Regions from separate parts of the Geothrix edaphica genome, predicted to be linked through region 2. Evidence: riboswitches for the same ligand, from Rfam matches in the RefSeq annotation. Region 2 holds a riboswitch; the other holds the start of a gene.
What was found. Region 2 has a riboswitch for S-adenosylmethionine ahead of QSJ30_RS00745 (O-acetylhomoserine aminocarboxypropyltransferase/cysteine synthase family protein). Riboswitches for the same ligand answer to the same signal wherever they lie in the genome.
Positions count from the first base shown of each region.

Region 1: it holds a riboswitch for S-adenosylmethionine, as region 2 does, so the genes downstream of both, QSJ30_RS08505 (trans-sulfuration enzyme family protein) here and QSJ30_RS00745 (O-acetylhomoserine aminocarboxypropyltransferase/cysteine synthase family protein) in region 2, are expected to answer to the same signal.

Region 1 is NZ_BSDC01000002.1:139,684-148,827, reverse strand. It holds gene QSJ30_RS08520 (MbnB/TglH/ChrH family RiPP precursor modification enzyme) at 1-693, shown strand, start outside; gene QSJ30_RS08515 (HvfC family peptide modification chaperone) at 686-1,462, shown strand; gene QSJ30_RS08510 (FKBP-type peptidyl-prolyl cis-trans isomerase) at 1,514-1,993, shown strand; gene QSJ30_RS08505 (trans-sulfuration enzyme family protein) at 1,997-3,271, opposite strand; SAM riboswitch class I at 3,374-3,474, opposite strand; gene QSJ30_RS08500 (M20 family metallopeptidase) at 3,543-4,598, opposite strand; gene dapF (diaminopimelate epimerase) at 4,595-5,458, opposite strand; gene QSJ30_RS08490 (DJ-1/PfpI family protein) at 5,633-6,214, opposite strand; gene thiC (phosphomethylpyrimidine synthase ThiC) at 6,314-8,143, opposite strand; gene QSJ30_RS08480 (hypothetical protein) at 8,300-8,614, shown strand; gene QSJ30_RS08475 (ATP-dependent 6-phosphofructokinase) at 8,611-9,144, shown strand, end outside.
Region 2 is NZ_BSDC01000001.1:155,992-165,135, forward strand. It holds gene QSJ30_RS00735 (aspartate kinase) at 1-203, opposite strand, end outside; gene metA (homoserine O-acetyltransferase MetA) at 200-1,135, opposite strand; gene QSJ30_RS00745 (O-acetylhomoserine aminocarboxypropyltransferase/cysteine synthase family protein) at 1,145-2,446, opposite strand; SAM riboswitch class I at 2,566-2,674, opposite strand; gene QSJ30_RS00750 (carbamoyltransferase C-terminal domain-containing protein) at 3,007-4,716, shown strand; gene QSJ30_RS00755 (hypothetical protein) at 4,759-5,919, opposite strand; gene metH (methionine synthase) at 5,978-9,144, opposite strand, start outside.

The DNA.
Region 1 (9,144 bases), on a different contig from region 2:
GACCGCGACCCCGTCCTCACCCACGGCCTGGCCATCTCCGTGGGCGGCTTCGATCCCTGGGACGGGGACTACCTGCGGGATCTGGGGCGCTTCCTCGTCCGCACGGGGACGCCCTGGCACTCCGAGCACCTCTGCTTCACCAGCGTGGACGGCAGCTGCCTCCACGAGCTGCTGCCCATCCCCTTCACGCGGGAGGCCGTCCGCCACACGGTGGCGCGGGCCCGGGACCTCCAGGCCCGCCTGCCCGTGCCACTCCTCCTGGAGAACATCACCTACTACGCCGAGCTGGGCCGGGCCGAGATGGACGAGGCCGCCTTCATCACCGAGGTGCTGGAGGGGGCCGACGTGGGCTGGCTGCTCGACGTGAACAACGTCTACGTGAATGCCCTCAACTTCGGCTTCGACCCCAAGGCCTGGCTGGCGCGCATGCCCCTGGACCGCGTGGCCCAGTTGCACATCGCGGGTCACAAGCGCTTCGGGGCGCTCACCGTGGATACCCACGGCGCTGACGTCATCGACCCCGTCATCGAGCTGATGCAGTGGACCCTGGCCCGCCTGGGGCGTCCCGTGCCCGTGCTGCTCGAACGCGACAACCACATCCCGGACCTGGAGGACCTGCTGGCGGAGCGGTCCCGCCTCCAGGCCGCCTACGATGAGGTCCTGGCGGTGCCGGTGGGAGGCGGCCATGGCTGAGGCCTTGGCCCTCCAGCGGGCCCTGGCGGCCCTGATACTCGATCCGGAAGGGGCCACCTTCGAGGAGGATCCCGCCAGATTCGCCCGGAGCCACGGGCTGCCCGAGGCGGACGCCCAGAGCTTCCGGCAGTTCAGCGGAGGCCTGGCCGCCTACCGCGAGCTGGCCCGCCTGAGCCTGCTGGACCCCATCGAGGCCATGTTCCCCATCACCAGGGCCCTGCTTGAGCGGGAGGACGCCTGGGAGCCCTGCATCGAGGCCTTCCTCCAGGCGCGCTGCGTGGCCAGCCGGCACTACCGGGACATCGCCCCGGCCTTCCTGGGCTGGCTGGCGGAGACGGGCTGGGGCCAGGCCACCTGGCCCTACCTCCTGGAACTGGCTCACGCCGAGATCCTGGAAGTGCTGGTGGCGCGGTTTCCGGAGACTGATCCTCCTCCGGGGCTCCATCCCGATCCTGGGCCACAGGATCGCCTCGTGCTCCATCCGGCCACCCAGGTGGTGTCGTACCGCCACGCGGTCCACCAGGTGAGCGAAGCCCAGCCCGTGCCCGAGGCATGCCCCACCCACCTGCTGGCCCACCGGGATGCTGAGGGGCAGGCGCAGCTCATGGACCTGACCCCGGCCGCCGCGGCCTTGCTGACCCGGGCCCAGACGGAGAGCCTGGCCGAAGCCATGGCGGCCCTGGGGCTGACGGGCCTGCCTGCCACCTTGAGCCTGCTGAGGGAGTTGCGGGACCGGGGCGCCCTCGCCGGGTTCTTGGCCGCCTCCTGATCCGGTGCATCAGGGGCGCTCCTTCCCGTAGACTCGGAGGCTGGAGGTGTCATGACCCGCAGATGCTCCACCTTGGCTGCGCTGCTGCTCGCGCTGCCGCTGGCCACCCAGACCCTGGCCGCCCAGACCGCTGCCCCCGCCAAGAAACGGGCTCAACGCCCCAAAAAGAAAGCGCCTGCCATGATCACGACCCTGACCGGCCTCCAGTACCTCGACACCCAGGTCGGCACGGGGGCCTCGCCCCAGCCCGGCCAGCGCTGCTCGGTCCACTACACGGGCTGGCTCTCGGACCACGGGAAGAAGGGCAAGAAGTTCGACAGCTCCGTGGATCGCGGCGAGCCGCTGGTCTTTCCCGTCGGCGTGGGCCGCGTCATCAAGGGCTGGGACGAGGGGCTGCTGACCATGAAGGTGGGCGGCAAGCGCACCCTCGTCATCCCGGCGGCCCTGGGCTACGGCGCCCGCGGCGCGGGCGGCGAGATCCCGCCCAACGCCGAGCTGATCTTCGATGTGGAGCTGCTGGGGATCCAGTAGCGATCAGTCAAAGGCCAGGGCCTGGGCCAGGTCGGCGCGCAGGTCCTGCACGTCCTCCAGGCCCACGGAGAGCCGGATGAGGTCGTCGGTGATGCCGGCCCGGCGGCGGGCTTCCGGCGTCATGGAGGCGTGGGTCATGGAGGCGGGATGCGCCACCAGCGATTCCACGCCCCCCAGGCTCTCGGCCAGCGTGAACCAGCGCAGCTTCCGGAGCACGTGGTTCAGCCGCTCGGCGCCGCCCTCCGCCAGCTCGAAGCTGAGCATGGCGCCGAAGCCCCGCTGCTGCCGCTTCGCGAGCTCGTGCTGCGGATGGCCGGGCAGGCCCGGGAAGTGGACCTTGCCCACGGCGGGATGGGCGGCCAGGAACTCCGCCAGCACCTGGGCCGTGGCCTCGTGCTGGCGCATGCGCAGGGGCAGGGTCTTCAGGCCGCGCAGCACCAGGAAGCAGTCGTGGGGCGCTTGCGAGGTGCCCAGCAGGTTGTTCCCGCTCTGGATCTGCTGGGTGAGGGCCAGGCGGCCGGGCCCCGCCACCACGGCGCCGCCCACCACGTCGCTGTGGCCGTTGAGGTACTTGGTCGTGGAGTGGATGACGAGGTCGGCGCCGAGGTCGAAGGGGCGCTGGAGGTAGGGCGACAGGAACGTGTTGTCCACGGCCACCAGGCAGTCCGGCTGGCGGTGGCCCAGCTCCGCCACGGCGGCGATGTCCGTGAGCCGCAGCAGGGGATTCGAGGGGGTCTCGATCCAGATCATGCGCGTGTTGGGCCGGAGGGCCGCCTCGACCGCCGGGAGGTCCGCCAGGTCCAGGTAGGTGACCTCCAGGCCGTAGAAGCGCTGGGCATGCTCCAGCAGGCGGAAGGTGCCTCCGTAGCAGTCCACGGTGGAGATGAGGTGGCTGCCATGGGGCAGCAGGTTGAGAGCCACGAGAATGGCACTCATGCCCGTGCTGGTGCAGGTGGCGCCATGGCCGCCCTCCAGCAGGGCGAGGGCCTCCTCCAGGGCCGCCCGGGTGGGGTTGCCGCTGCGGGTGTAGTCGTAGCCCGCGTTGGTGCAGATGTCCTTGAAGGCGAAGGTGGATGAGAGGTACAGCGGGGGCATGACCGATCCGTAGGCCGGGTCGGGCTGCACGCCCGCATGCACACACTGGGTGGCCGGGCCCGCGCCCGGCACCAGCTCCGGCCGGCGGCTCCACCCGGCCCGGCTCTCCCGGGCCGGGGGCTGGATGCTGAAGTGGTAGGCCGGGTTGCCCGGCACGTTGGTATCGAGGTACTGCTCGCTCATGAAAGCCTCCTGGAAGGGAGGACCTCCGTCGTTCCATTGCGATCCAAAAACAGAGAAGGGGCCCGATGACTCGGGCCCCTTCGCATGTCAGCTTCTGACACGTCAGCATCTCTCCGCAATCGCTTGCGGCAGGAATTGGCACCTTGCTTTCGCAGGTTGCCAAGGTTTCACAGGGCCCGTCCCTCCACCTTTCTGGATATCGCGTGATGAAACTGGCAAAGATCCTGTGTTCCAACAGTATCTGACGGGCCGGGCCCCCTGCCAAGGGGATTCAGATGACGTAGTCGGAACCCTGGGGGCGGTCGAGGAGGTACCGGGTCAGGTCCAGGTACTGCCGGGCGCCGGTCACGGCCTCGGCCAGATCCAGGAACTCGTCTTCGGTGTGAGCCACCCGGATGGAGCCTGGGCCGGTCATCACCACGAACCGGCTCCGGGCCAGGTTGCGCAGGGTGGGAGCGTCCGAGCCGAAGGGCACGGGGGCCGTGGGGAACCCCTCCAGGCGGGGGAACACCTCGGGGCCGCGCTCGAATAGGACATCCACTTCGCCCACCTCCGGCCGCAGCCGCTGCACGTCCTGCACGAAGGTGCTCCCCGCCACCGTCCGGGCGAACAGGCGGGTCTCGGCCTCGTCCGGCACGACGTTGATGGCCCGGCCCGTCTTCAGCGTGCCGAGGTTCCAGACTTCGGGTCCGAGGACGGGATCCACGCGCCCGGGGAGCCGGCGCAGATCGCTGATCCAGTCGAACATGGGGAAGGCGGCGTTGAGGCCCTCCTCGGGTGTGCCGCTGTGGGCGGCCCTCCCGCGGCAGCGCAGGCAGAGGTGGGCGGAGCCGCGCTGGCCCGTGGCCAGCACATTGCCGGTGGGCTCGCCGTTGATGACGCCGAGCAGGTCTGGGAGGGTCCGCTTCAGGTCCAGGGCGATCCGGGCGCCGAGGCTGTCCGTCTCCTCGCCCACCACGCCTAGGAAGGCGAGGTCCCGGCGGCCCTCGGCCAGCAGCAGGCGGATCGTCTCCATCATCGTGGCCAGGATGCCCTTGGCGTCGCAGGTGCCGCGTCCCCAGAGGCGGCCGGCCTCCCGCCGGGGGGGCAGGTAGGGCGGCACGGTGTCGAGGTGGGTGCTGAAGAGCAGCTTGGGGTCGCCCCAGGTGGCCAGCAGGTTCCGGCGGCCGCCTTCCACCGTCTGCCACAGCACCCGCGCGCCGAGGTCGCGGAACATTCCCGTGAGGAGGGGGATCAGGGCCGCCTCCTGCCCGGTGGTGGAATCCACCTGGCAGAGCTGGAGGGTCCACCGGGCGATGCGCTCGGGATCGGGCTGCGGGACCGTCATGGTGTCCATCCCCCGTGAAGGCGGCCCTGGTAGACGGCCTGGACCGGGCCCGTCATGAGGATGCGGCCCTGGTCCGTGAAGGCGATGTCGATGGCGCCGCCCGGCATGAGCACCCGGAGGCGGTCCTCCACCAGCCCGAGCCTCCGGCAGGCCGCCGCGGCGGCGCAGCTGCTGCTGCCGGAGGCCAGCGTGTAGCCGGCGCCCCGCTCCCAGATCTCGATGCGGATGTGCCGCCGGTCAACCACCTCCACCAGCTGGACGTTCACCCGGTTGGGGAAGTCGGGATGCCGCTCGATGCGGGGGCCGAGCCGCTGGGCCTCGGCGGCGGACACGCTCCCGGGGAAGAGCACGCAGTGGGGGTTGCCCACGCTCAGGGCGGTGATGGTGACGGGCCCCGTGGGCAGGAAGAGGGGGACCTGCAGGACCTCCAGGTGGGCCGCGAGCCCTGTGAAGGGGATGTCGCCCGCCCGGAAGGCCGGCAGGCCCATGTCCACCTGCACCAGGCTCCCATCCGGGGCCAGATACTGGACCTCCGCGGTCCCGCTTGTGGTGTGGATGCGGCAACCGGCCCCGTGGACATGGCCCGCCTCCAGCAGGTACCGGGCGAAGATGCGCAGCCCGTTCCCGCTCTTCTCCGATTCGCTGCCATCGGGGTTGAAGATCCGGAGGCCGAAGGCCTGCGGGTCGCCCGGAACGGGCAGCGGGCCGAGGAGGAGGCCATCGGAGCCGATGCCGCGGTGGCGGTCGCAGAGGGCCTGGACGAGCCGGGCCTCCAAATCGAAGGCCGTCCGCGTGGGATCGATCACGAGGTAGTCGTTCCCGAGCGCATGGAACTTGGAGAAGGCGAGGTCGTTCGGCATGGAGTCCATCCTGGGGTTGAAGACTGGCATCCCGAGGGCTTCAGACCCTCGACGGCATCAGCGGCAACACACCCGGCAGATCATGCGAACCCTTCCGAAGATGAAGGAGCCTAGCACCCGGATGTGCCGGCGGCAACCCGGGCCTCCCCGGGATCTCCGCCGGGCCGGGGGCCTTCAGAGGGTGATGCGGGTTCCCAGCACCTGCAGGAACTGGGCGAGCCAGGCGGGATGGGCGGGCCAGGCGGGGGCGGTGACGAGGTTGCCATCCGTGACGGCGCCGTCGATGGCGATGTCGGCGTAGGTCCCCTTGGCCACCTCCACCTCGGCGCGGCAGGCGGGATAGGCCGAGCAGGTGCGGCCCTCCAGCACGCCTGCGGCGGAGAGGATCTGGGCGCCGTGGCAGATGGCCGCCACGGGCTTCTTCGCGGTGAAGAAGTGGCGGACGATCTCCAGCACCTTGGGATTGAGGCGCAGGTATTCCGGGGCGCGGCCGCCGGGGATCACGAGGGCGTCGTACTGGTCGGGCCGGAGGTCCGTGAAATCGGCATTGAGGGCGAAGCGGTGGCCGGGCTTCTCGGAATAGGTCTGGTGCCCTTCGAAGTCGTGGATGGCCGTGGCGATGGACTCGCCGGCCTTCTTGCCGGGGCAGACGGCATGCACCGTGTGGCCCACGGCCAGCAGGGCCTGGAAGGGCACCATGATTTCGTAGTCTTCTCCGAAATCGCCCACGAGCATGAGGATCTTCTTCGCGGCCATGACTGCCTCCTGGAAGAGAAACGGCCCTGATGATACGCGCTCATATGCGAAAAAGCCCCGCCGAAGGCGGGGCTTTTTCATGCCGCCTGGCGGCGGTGATCAGGCTTTCTGATAGACCTCGGCGCCTTTCTTCACGAACGTCTCCGCCATCTCCTCCATGCCCTTCTTCAGGGCCTCCTCCTCGTTGTATCCGTGCGCCTCCGCGTACTGCCGCACGTCGTCAGAGATCTTCATGGAGCAGAAGTGGGGGCCGCACATGGAGCAGAAGTGGGCGGACTTGGCGCCTTCGGCGGGCAGGGTCTCGTCGTGGAACTCGCGGGCGGTGTCGGGGTCCAGGGCCAGGTTGAACTGATCCTCCCAGCGGAACTCGAAGCGGGCCTTGCTCATGGCGTCGTCCCAGAGGCGGGCGCCAGGATGGCCCTTGGCGAGATCAGCGGCGTGGGCGGCGATCTTGTAGGTGATGACGCCGTCCTTCACGTCCTTCTTGTTGGGCAGGCCCAGGTGCTCCTTGGGCGTCACGTAGCACAGCATGGCGCAGCCGTACCAGCCGATCATGGCGGCGCCGATGGCCGACGTGATGTGGTCGTAGCCCGGCGCGATGTCCGTGGTGAGGGGCCCCAGGGTGTAGAACGGCGCCTCGTCGCAGACTTCCAGCTGCTTGGTCATGTTCTCCTGGATGAGGTGCATGGGCACGTGGCCGGGGCCCTCGATCATCACCTGCACGTCGTGCTTCCAGGCGATCTTGGTGAGCTCGCCCAGGGTCTCCAGCTCGCCGAACTGGGCCTCGTCGTTGGCGTCCGCCGTGCTGCCGGGACGCAGCCCGTCGCCCAAGGAGAAGGCCACGTCGTAAGCCTTCATGATCTCGCAGATCTCCTCGAAGTGCGTGTAGAGGAAGTTCTCCTTGTGGTGGGCCAGGCACCACTTGGCGAGGATGGAGCCGCCGCGGGACACGATGCCCGTGACGCGCTTGGCGGTCAGGGGCACGTAGCGCAGGAGCACGCCGGCGTGGATGGTGAAGTAGTCCACGCCCTGCTCGGCCTGCTCGATGAGCGTGTCGCGGTAGATCTCCCAGGTGAGGTCCTCGGCCTTGCCGTTCACCTTCTCGAGCGCCTGGTAAATGGGCACAGTGCCGATGGGCACGGGGCTGTTGCGCAGAATCCACTCGCGGGTCTCGTGGATGTTCTTGCCGGTGCTGAGGTCCATGACCGTGTCGGCGCCCCAGCGGATGGACCAGGCCATCTTCTCGACCTCCTCCTCGATGCTGGAGGCCACGGCGCTGTTGCCGATGTTGGCGTTGATCTTCACCAGGAAGTTCCGCCCGATGATCATCGGCTCGGTCTCCGGATGGTTGATGTTGGCGGGGATGATGGCGCGGCCCCGGGCCACCTCATCACGCACGAACTCGGGCGTGATGCGGCTCTTGAGGCCCGCGGCCTCGCGGCCCAGGTTCTCGCGGATGGCGATGAACTCCATCTCCGGTGTGACGGTGCCCTGCCGGGCGTAGTGCAGCTGGGTGACGTTGCAGCCGGCCTTGGCGCGCAGGGGCTTGCGGTCCGCGTGGAAGCGGATGGCGTCCAGCTCCTGGTCCCGCTCCCGCAGCTTGCGGTAGAGGCTGGTGGCGCCGGGCAGCGCCTCCACGTCGCCCCGGCCCAGGATCCAGTCCTGGCGGAGCGGGTTCAGGCCCTTGGCCACGTCGATGGTGACGGTGGGGTCCGTGTAGGGGCCCGAGGTGTCATAGAGCACCACGGGCGCGTTCTCCGTGAGCTGGTCCTTGAAGTCGCGGGTGGGCTGGAGGCTGACCTGACGGAAGGGCACCCGGACACCGGGCTGGGTGCCGGCCACGTGGATCTTGGTGGAGGCGGGGAAGGGCTGGAGGCAGGCCGCCAGGGCCGTGCCGTCCACAGGGGCAGAACCGGATTGCATGGTCATGAAAACTCCGGACTTGGTGAAATCGGGCGGGAATTGATCCCCGAATCAGCAAGTTTATCGCGCGGGGGCTGGGGCGACGAATTCAAAGATTGTCACGGTCGTGTCGGATCCCCGGCTGCTGGACGGATGCGTGATAATCAACTCCCCGGAGGGATCATGCCTCGACGCGCCCTGTTCATCAGCAGCCTGGCCCTGAGCCTGGTGGCTGCGCCCAGGCCCCAGGAGGATCCCGTCATGAAGGCCCGCGCCCAGCGGGCCTCGGCGCAGGGGATTTCCGAGGGTGATCTGCCGCCGGTGCCGCGGGGCATCATCGAGCCGCCGCCCCTGCCGCCGCCGGAGGCCCACGTCAAGGACACCCGGAAGGGCCGGCGCTCCGCGAGCAAAGCGAAGCACCGGAAAGGGAAGTCCGTGGCGAAGAAGGGGCGGGGTGTGAGATCCAAGCCCAAAACACCCCAGGGGAAGGCGAAATGAGGATCGGCGTCCTCACCTCCGGCGGGGACGCTCCGGGAATGAACGCCGCGATCCGCGCCGCGGTGCGCCAGGCGGATGCCCTCGGGCACGAGGCCTGGGGCATCCGGCAGGGCTTCCAGGGGGTGCTGGAGAAGGACTGGGCGCCCATGCCCACCCGGGCCTGCGCCAACATCCTGCAGCGGGGCGGCACGGTGCTGCACACGGCCCGCTGCCCCGAGTTCCTCGAGATCCACCGGCGGGCGGATGCCGCCGCGAACCTCCGGGAGGCGGGCATCCAGGCCCTGGTGATCATCGGCGGGGATGGCAGCTTCCGGGGCGCCGAGGCGCTCCAGCGGGAGCAGGGCATCCTCTGCGCCGGCATCCCGGGCACCATCGACAACGACCTGCCGGGCACGGACCGCACCCTGGGCTTCGACACGGCGCTGAATACCGCCGTGGAGGCCATTGACCGGATCCGCGACACGGCCTCGGCCCACGGACGCCTGTTCCTGGTGGAGGTCATGGGGCGCAGCTCCGGCATGCTGGCCGTC
Region 2 (9,144 bases):
GCCAGGTGGGCCTGGGCTTCGGAGACGCGGCCTGCGCCGGCGGCGGCGCAGGCGTCGAGGATACGATCCGTGGTGCCGCGCAGGGCCGATACCACCACGAGGCCGCCCGAGGGAAGCTCGTCCTTCACGATGGCCGCCGCGCGGCGGAGGGCCTCGGCGCTGCCCACGGAGCTGCCGCCGAACTTGAGGACCTTCAGGCTCATGCCTGCCTCCCTTCCACGGGGAGGAGGCCCAGGTCGAAGGGGGCCTCCTGGTAGACGAAGTAGTTCAGCCAGTTGGCGAAGAGCAGGTTGGCGTGGCCCCGCCAGCGGACCAGGGGCTCGCGGGTGGGGTCGTCGCCGGGGAAGTAGTTCTTCGGGATGCCGATGGGCAGGCCCTTGCCGAGGTCCCGCGCGTACTCGCCCTGGAGGGTGCCCGGATCGTACTCCGAGTGCCCCGTCACGAAGACCTGACGGCGGTCCGCGGACTGGATCAGGTAGACCCCCGCTTCGTCGGATTCGGCGAGCAGCTCCAGCCGCGGCTCCGCCAGGATGTCCTCCCGGCGGGTCTCCGTGTGGCGGGAGTGGGGCGCGAAGAACACATCATCGAAGCCCTGCACGATGCGCTCGTGGCGCGCCAGCGTCCGGTGGGGGAAGACGCCGAACAGCTTCTCCGCCAGGGGATGCTTGGGGACCCCGTAGTAGCGGTGGAGGGCCGCCTGGGCGCCCCAGCAGATGAAGAGGCTGGAGAAGACGTTCGTCCGCGCCCAGTCCAGCAGCTCCGCCAGCTCCGGCCAGTAGTCCACGGCCTCGAAGGGCAACGTCTCCACGGGGGCGCCGGTGACGATGAGCCCGTCGAAGGTCTGATCGCGCACCTCCGCGAAGGACACATAGTGCTCCAGCAGATGCTCCGCCGGTGTGTTCTTCGCTTCGTGGGAGGCTGTGTGGAGCAGCGTGACCTCCACCTGCAGGGGGGTGTTCCCCAGCAGGCGCAGGAGCTGCGTCTCCGTGGCGATCTTGGTGGGCATCAGGTTCAGGATCGCGATGCGGAGGGGGCGGATGTCCTGCTGGAGGGCGCGGGGCTCCTCCATCAGGAACACGTTTTCCGCTTCGAGGGTGCCGCGGGCCGGGAGGGATGCGGGGACCTTGACGGGCATGGCCGGGGCCTACGCTTTCGCCAGCGCCTGGTCCAGGTCCCCGATGAGGTCGTCGATGTGCTCGAGGCCCACGGAGAGGCGGATCAGGTCGTCGGTGACGCCGGTGGCCACGCGCTCCTCCGCGGACAGCTGCGCGTGCGTGGTGCTGGCGGGATGGATGATGAGGCTCTTGGCGTCGCCCAGGTTGGCCAGGCGCGAGAAGAGCTGCACGGCGTCGATGACGGCCCCGCCGGCCTTCAGCCCACCCCCCGATGCTGTGGACTTGAGGCCAAAGGTGAGGATGCCGCCGAAGCCCGCGCCCTTGCGGAAGTACCGGGCGGCGGCGGCATGGTTCGGGCTGGTGGGCAGGCCGGGGTAGTTCACCCAGGCCACCTTGGGATGCGTCGAAAGCCACTGGGCCAGGGCCAGGGCGTTGGCGCCGTGGCGCTCCAGGCGCAGGTGCAGGGTCTCGATGCCCTGGAGGATGAGGAAGGCGTTGAAGGGGCTCAGGGCCGCGCCGGTGTCGCGCAGACCCTCGATGCGGGCCTTGGTGATGAAGGCCGCGGGGCCGGCGAGGTCTGCCAGGATGGCGCCGTGATAGGCGGCGAAGGGCTCGGTGAACTCGGGGAACTTGCCGCTCTTCCAGTCGAAGGTGCCGCCGTCCACGATGAGGCCCGCCACGGAGGTGCCGTGGCCCCCGAGATACTTGGTGGCGCTGTGCACCACGATGTCCGCCCCGACCTTGAAGGGATTCAGCAGGTAGGGGCTGGGCAGGGTGTTGTCCACGATGAGCGGAATCCCCGCGGCGTGGGCGATGGCGGCGATGGCCTCGAAGTCGGGCACGTCCAGCTTGGGATTCCCCACGGCTTCGATGTAGATGGCGCGGGTCTCGGGCCGGAGGGCGGCGCGGAAGGCCTCGGGCTTGGTGGAATCCACGAAGGTGGTGGTGATGCCCGCCCGCGGCAGGGTGTGGCTCAGCAGGTTGTAAGTGCCCCCGTAGAGGTTGTTGCCAGCCACCACGTGGTCGCCGCCCCGCAGCAGGGTGGTGAGCGCGAGGGTGATGGCCGCCTGGCCCGAGGCCGTGGCCAGGGCCCCGATGCCGCCCTCCAGCTGGGCCACGCGCTGCTCCAGCACGGCCGTGGTGGGGTTCATGATCCGGGTGTAGATGTTCCCCGGCACCTCCAGGTTGAAGAGGGCCGCGCCGTGCTCCGTGCTGTCGAACACGTAGCTGGTGGTCTGGTAGATGGGCACGGCCCGGCTCTTCGTGTCCGAGTCCGGGCTGTGGCCCCCGTGGAGGGCGATGGTTTCGAAGCGGGGGGTGGTGGTGCTCATGGTGGCTCCTGGAAATGGGATGGGAAGGCCGAGGCCTCGTCTGTCCAAGCAAGTCCAGGAAAAGCAAAAGGGGCCCGATTGCTCGGGCCCCTTCGATGATTGCGTCAGCTCGACACAGCTCGACATCTCTCCGCGCTTGATTGCTCAATCGCGGCAGGAATTGGCACCTTGCTTTCGCAGGTTGCCAAGGTTTCACAGGGCCCGTCCCTCCACCTTTCTGGATAACTCGCTATGGAACTGGCAAGGATCTCGTAAGAGAACGGCCCCGAAGGGCCGGTGAAGAAAGGTATCGCCACGGGTCGGGAGATGCAACCCCTGTTGTCACGGGAATCGTGCGGCGGCTCCGGCCGGGAGCTACCGCAGTGGGATACCGGGTCTGCCGTGATCTGGCCTTTTATAAAACGCATTCATCACAAGGATGTGATTAGAAAAAATATGAATATGCATAAATAAAAACGAATAAAATCTGATAGTCGAACCGCCACTTAGACCTTTCGACGGGTCATCCCACGCGCACACTGCACCCTTCCCGCAGAACCTCTGCCCACCAGGGATCCAGCATGCTGATCTGCGGAATCAACGCGAGCCACACCGCCTCTGCCGCGCTCCTCCAGGATGGACGGCTGATCGGGGCCCTGCAGGAAGAGCGCCCCACGCGGGTGAAGAACCGGCGCGGGTTTCCGGAGCAGGCGATCGGGCGGCTCCTCGAAAGCCAGGGGCTGCGATGGCAGGATGTCGATGCCTATGTCTTCGGCGGCTACGGCTCCTACGCCGACACCGCCCCCGGGGTCAACGAGGCCGCGAGCCGGATCCGCAGCTACAAGGCTGCCTCGCGGCTGGACGGACGGATGAAGGAACTGCTGGAGAAGACGCCGGTCCGCCGCTTGGTCCACCGCTGGCGCCGCGAACGGCAGATCGAGCGGTTGATGTCCCATGGCGTCGAGCGGCGGAAGGTCTCCACCATCGAGCACCACCGCTGCCACGCCGCCACGGCCCACCTGGGCTGCGGGATCGACGAGCAGGCCCTCGTGATCACCCTCGATGGGGCCGGGGACTCCCTCTGCGCCACCGTGTCCCTGCCCAGGCCCGGAGGGAAGCTGGAGCGCATCGCGACCGTCCGCGAAGAGCACTCCATCGGCAACCTGTGGGAGGTCATCACCGCCCTCATGGGGATGGTGCCCATGGAGCACGAGTACAAGCTCATGGGCATGGCGCCCTACGCCAGCGGCGACCGGGTCGACCAGGCCAAGCGCCTGTTCCGCAGCTCCTTCGAGCATGCCGACGGCACCTGGCGCCGGGCCGCCGGCACCCCCAATCCCAGCTTCGCCTATGAGTTCTGGCGCAGGCGGCTGGAGTTCACCCGGTTCGACCATATCTGCGCGGGCCTCCAGGCGTTCACGGAAGAGTTCATCACCGAGTGGGTCCGGGACTGGCTGAGGCGGACCGGCCAGCGGAAGCTCCGGCTCTCCGGCGGCGTCTTCATGAACGTCAAGCTCAACAAGGCCATTGGTGAGCTGCCCGAGGTGGACGACCTCCGGGTGTTCCCCTCCTGCGGGGACGAGACCAACGCCCTGGGCGCCGCCTGGGCCTTCCTGGCGGACCAGGGGAAGGCGGACCTGATCGAGCCCCTGGAGTCCCTCTACCTCGGCCCGGAACCCGCGCCAGGCGACTACGACCGGGCCGCCCGGGAGGCCCGGGAGGCGGGATGGGAGGTCTCCACGCCGCCGGACCTCGAAGCCGAGATCGCCGATCTCCTCAGCCGGGGGGAGATCGTGGCCCGCGTCCATGGCCGGGAGGAGTTCGGCGCCCGGGCCCTGGGCAACCGATCCATCCTGGCGGATCCCACCCGGCCCGATGTGGTCCGGACCGTGAACAACGCCATCAAGTGCCGGGACTTCTGGATGCCCTTCGCGCCCTCCGTGCTGGCCGAGTGCGCCGACCGGTACATCCACAACCCCAAGGGTTTCGCGGCGCCCTACATGATCCTCGCCTTCGATTCCCGGAACACGGCCGAGGTCAAGGCGGCCTGCCATCCGGAGGACGGGACCATCCGGCCCCAGGTGGTGACCCGGGAGCAGAATCCCGGCTACCACCGCATCCTCGAGCGATTCCGGGAACGCACCGGCCGGGGGGCGCTCCTCAACACCTCATTCAACATCCACGGCGAGCCCATCGTTTCGTCGCCAGCCGACGCCATGGACGTCATGCGCCGGTCCGGGCTGCGCCACCTGGCCCTGGGGCCCTACCTCGTCACCAAGCCGCAGGCCTGATGTCGGCAGGCACTGCACTCAGGGCAGCTGGATCGTGCCGCTTCACCGGAATGCCCCGGGCCTGGGCGCGGGATCGGTTGTCGTGGCGCGCTTGGCCTTGGGTACCGGCCCGGATTCCGCCGCTCTCAAGGCCTGCTCCAGCGGCTGGATCCTGCCTCCTTCGGAGGTGAGGGCCTGGGTGGGTTCGAGCCCCTGGAACCGGCGGATCGTGAAAGGCTTCTCCTCTTCCACCACCAGATGCTCGAACCGGGAACGGTCCACCTGGGTGAATCGGGCGGTTGCGGGATCGAACCTCAGGAAGCGCACATCGTCCTTCCAGCCGACCTCCTTGTCGGCCGGCACCGGCCAGAAGCCGGACTGGATGAGCTCCGCCTTCCGGAGCTGGGGGAGCTGGGACCAGGCCAAGTCGATGTCCGCGCGGTCCAGGGGCAGAAACACCTGGGCCGGGACCAGGATGGATCCGTCCCCATCGAGAAAGGCCTGGCCGAACAGGGAAGGATTCTGGAACTCCCCCGTGTCCTTGCACAGGGTGACGCCGGCCTCGCCCCAAATATTGGCGTGGAGCAGGTCCACGGACCAGGGTTCCGTGCCCACCTGCACCCGGATGGTCTTTCCCGTGGCGGTGAACAGGTAGAAGGCATCGCGGGAAAACGCGGCGGTCATGCGCGCATCGCTGCCGACCTGCACCTCCAGGAGCCGTGTGGTTTCCCCAGTCAGCAGGTCCACCCGGACCAGGCACTGGGAGACGGCCCCGCCCTTGGGGGACGAGGCTGACCGGGGCTTGGCCTTGGCGTCCCGGCTCACCTGGAGGAACAGGAGACTGTCTTCCCAGGCCCCCAGGAGCTTCCAGCTTTCCCCTTCTTTGACGGGCAGGGGCTTCGGCTCCGTCCAGGACCACTGGCGCTCCCCGGCATCGGTGAAGAAGGCCTTTCCCGAGCAGGCCACCGGATGGCGGTCTTCCGTGAATCCGACCTGATACACCTTGGACCCGTCCCAGGCCACCTCCATGCGCGCCAGGGACCTCAGGCCGGGCCGGAAGTCCGGCAGGTCGGGGACCGGCGTGAACCTGGGCTCCGCAGCGGTCCGCCGCAGCACCTGGCCCTCCAGGATGACCTCCTGCCGATCCGCCAGCGCCACGACGGATTGCCCTGAGAGCAGCCGAGCCACCAGCAGCAGCCATCCACCCATCAGGGCCAGCCTCATGGTCCCCTCCCATGCCCGGTTACTCGACCATTGGAGCATGGCCGGATGGGCCGGGCCATCACACCGAGAAGTACCGCGCCTGGGGATGCCAGGCCACGAGGGCGCTGGTGCTGTATTCGGGGTCCATCTGGTGGCTGTCGCTGAGGTGGACGCCGATCTCGGCGCCATGGAGCAGGTCGAGGATGGGGCCGTTGCCTTCCAGGTCGGGGCAGGCCGGGTAGCCGTAGGAGTAGCGCGATCCCTGGTAGCCCTGGGCGAAGAGGGCGCGGCCCGGCAGGTCCTTGGCGTGGATGCCCAGCTCCCGGCGGATGCGGGCGTGGAGCCGCTCGGCGTAGGCCTCCGTCAGCTCCGTGGCGAGGCCGTGGAAGGCGAAGTAGTCCGCGTAGCCATCCTCCCGGTAGAGCTTGGCCGCATGGTCCGCGGCGGCCTGGCCCAGCGTGACGAGCTGGAGGGCCAGCACGTCGGTGGCCTCGGCCCGGAAGAAGTCGGCGATGCAGAGACGGCGACCAGCAGCCTGGCGCGGGAAGCCGAGCACGGCGAGGGTGCGGGACCGGTCCGCCGGATCGAGCACCCGCAGCGCGTCGCCCTCGGCCCGCACGGGGAAGTAGCCGTACCGGGCCTTCGGCTGGAAGACCGGAGCGGCCGCGAGGCGCGCCTTCCAGCGCGCCAGCTGGGGCTCCGCCTTGTCCCGCAGCACGGCGGCGAAGGCCTCGTCGCTCTGGCTGCCCTGGCTGAAGCCCCAGCGGTTGCGCACCAGGGCGAACTCGTCCAGGTGCGCGAAGAGGTCCACGGGCGCGTCCGTCAGCTCCCGCACGCCCCAGAAGGGCGGCTCCGGCGAGGGCGCGTCATGGCGCACCCAGCTGCTCTGGCCCGCTTCTGTGAGCGGCACCGCGGCGCCCCCTCGCTTCAGGATTTTGATATCGCCAGCCGCGGAGGCGGCGGTTGCAGGAGCCGGGACGCCGGTCTCCCCTGCCACCAATGCCTGCATGTGGCGCAGGCCCTCGAAGGCGTCCTCCGCGTAGAGCACCGCGCCCGAATAGGACCGCCGGCAGTCGCCCTCCACGTAGTCGCGGGTGAGGGCGGCGCCCCCGAGGATGACGGGCACGCGCTGGGCCTGCTCCTCCAGAAAGTGCAGGTTCTCCTTCATGATCACGGTGGACTTCACCAGCAGGCCCGAGAGGCCGATGGCGTCCGCGGGCCAGGCCGCCAGCTCCTTGAGGATGGCTTCGATGGGCTGCTTGATGCCCAGGTTCTTCACCTCGAAGCCGTTGTTGCTGAGGATGATGTCCACCAGGTTCTTGCCGATGTCGTGGACATCCCCCTTCACCGTGGCCAGGAGGATGCGGCCCTTCTGGTAGTTGGACTCCCGGGGCAGGTGGGGCTCGATGCGTTTGATGGCCGCCTTCATGGCCTCGGCGCTCTCCAGCACGAAGGGCAGCTGCATCTCGCCGGAGCCGAAGCGCTCGCCCACCACCTTCATGGCCCCCAGCAGCACCTCGTTGATGAGCTTCAGCGGGTCGTGGTCCTTCAGGGCCTCGTCCACGTCCGCGAGGATGGCCTGCTTCTCGCCATCGAGGATGCCGCGGTGCAGGCGCTCCAGCACGGGCAGGTCGGCGCGGTGGTCGTCGGCCACGGAGGCCTTGCGATCGCTGAAGCGCGCCAGGACGGCCTTGAGGGGATCGTAGCCCTCCGAGCGCCGGTCGAAGATGAGATCCTCGACCATGCGCCGGTCCTCGGGATCGATCTTGGCCACGGGGATGACCTTCGACGCATTGAAGATGGCCATGTCGAGGCCGTGCCTCACGCCGTGGTAGAGCATGAGGGCGTTGACCACGTGGCGGGAGGAGGGGTTCAGGCCGAAGCTCACGTTGCTCACGCCGAGGATGGTCATGACCCCCGGCAGCTCGGCCTTGATGAGCTTCAGGGCCTCGAGCGTCTCCACGGCGGAACCCCGGAATTCCTCGTCGCCGCTGCCCAGGGTGAAGGTCAGCGGATCGAGGATGAGGTCGCCGGGATCCAGCCCGTACTCGCCCACCACCAGGGCGTGCAGGCGCTTCGCCACGGCCAGCTTCTCCGCGCGGGTCTTGGCCATGCCCCGCTCGTCGATGGTGAGGGCCACCACCGCCGCGCCGTAGGTCTTGCACAGGTCCAGGATCTTCCGGGCCTTGCCCTCGCCGTCCTCGAAGTTGATGGAGTTCACCACGCACTTGCCGGGGCTGCGCTGGAGGGCTCGCTCGATGACGGGCACCTCCGTGCTGTCGATCATGAGGGGGAGCGTGATCTGGGAGACCAGCCGGCCCAGCAGCTCGTCCGCGTCGCGCACCTCGTCCCGGCCCACGTAGGCCACGCAGAGGTCCAGCAGGTGGGCGCCCTCCTTCTGCTGCTCCTTGGCCAGGGTGATCATGCCGTTCCAGTCCTCGGCGGCCAGCAGGTCGCGGAACTTCTTCGACCCGTTCGCGTTGGTCCGCTCGCCCACGATGAGGGGCGCGGGCTCCTGCCGGAGCGCGACACTCTGGTAGAGGCTGGCGGCGCTGCGCTCGAGCTTCGGCGCGCGCTTCGGCACGTTCAGCTGCTCCACGCCGGCGGCCAGGGCCCGGATGTGGTCCGGCGTGGTGCCACAGCAGCCGCCCACGATGGCGAGGCCGAACTCCGAGGCCGCATGCAGCACCTTGGGGGCGAAGGCGGCGGGATCCAGTGGGTAGACCACCTGGCCGCCCACGTTTTCCGGCAGGCCCGCATTGGGGAGGCAGCTGATGCGGAAGGGGCTGGCCTCGCAGAGGGTCTGGAGGTGGGCGTGCATCTCATCCGGCCCCGTGGCGCAGTTGAGACCCAGCACGTCGATGCCCAGGGGCTCCACGCTGGTGAGCACGGCGGAGATATCGGATCCCACCAGCAGCGTGCCCGTGGTCTCCACCGTGGCCTGCACCCAGAGCGGGACCTTGCGCTGCTTCGCGGCCATGGCCTCCCGGGCGGCCCGCACGGCCACCTTGATCTGGCCCAGGTCCTGGCAGGTCTCGATGAGGATGGCGTCGGCGCCGCCATCCAGCAGCCCGTCCATCTGCACGCGGTACGAGGCCAGCAGCTCGGCATAGCCCACGTGACCCAGCGTGATGAGCTTGGTGCCGGGGCCCACGGAGCCGATGACGAAGCGCGGGCGGTCAAAGCTGCGAGCCACTTCCTTCGCGAGGGAGGCGGCCTGCACATTCAGGTCGTAGGCCTTGTGGG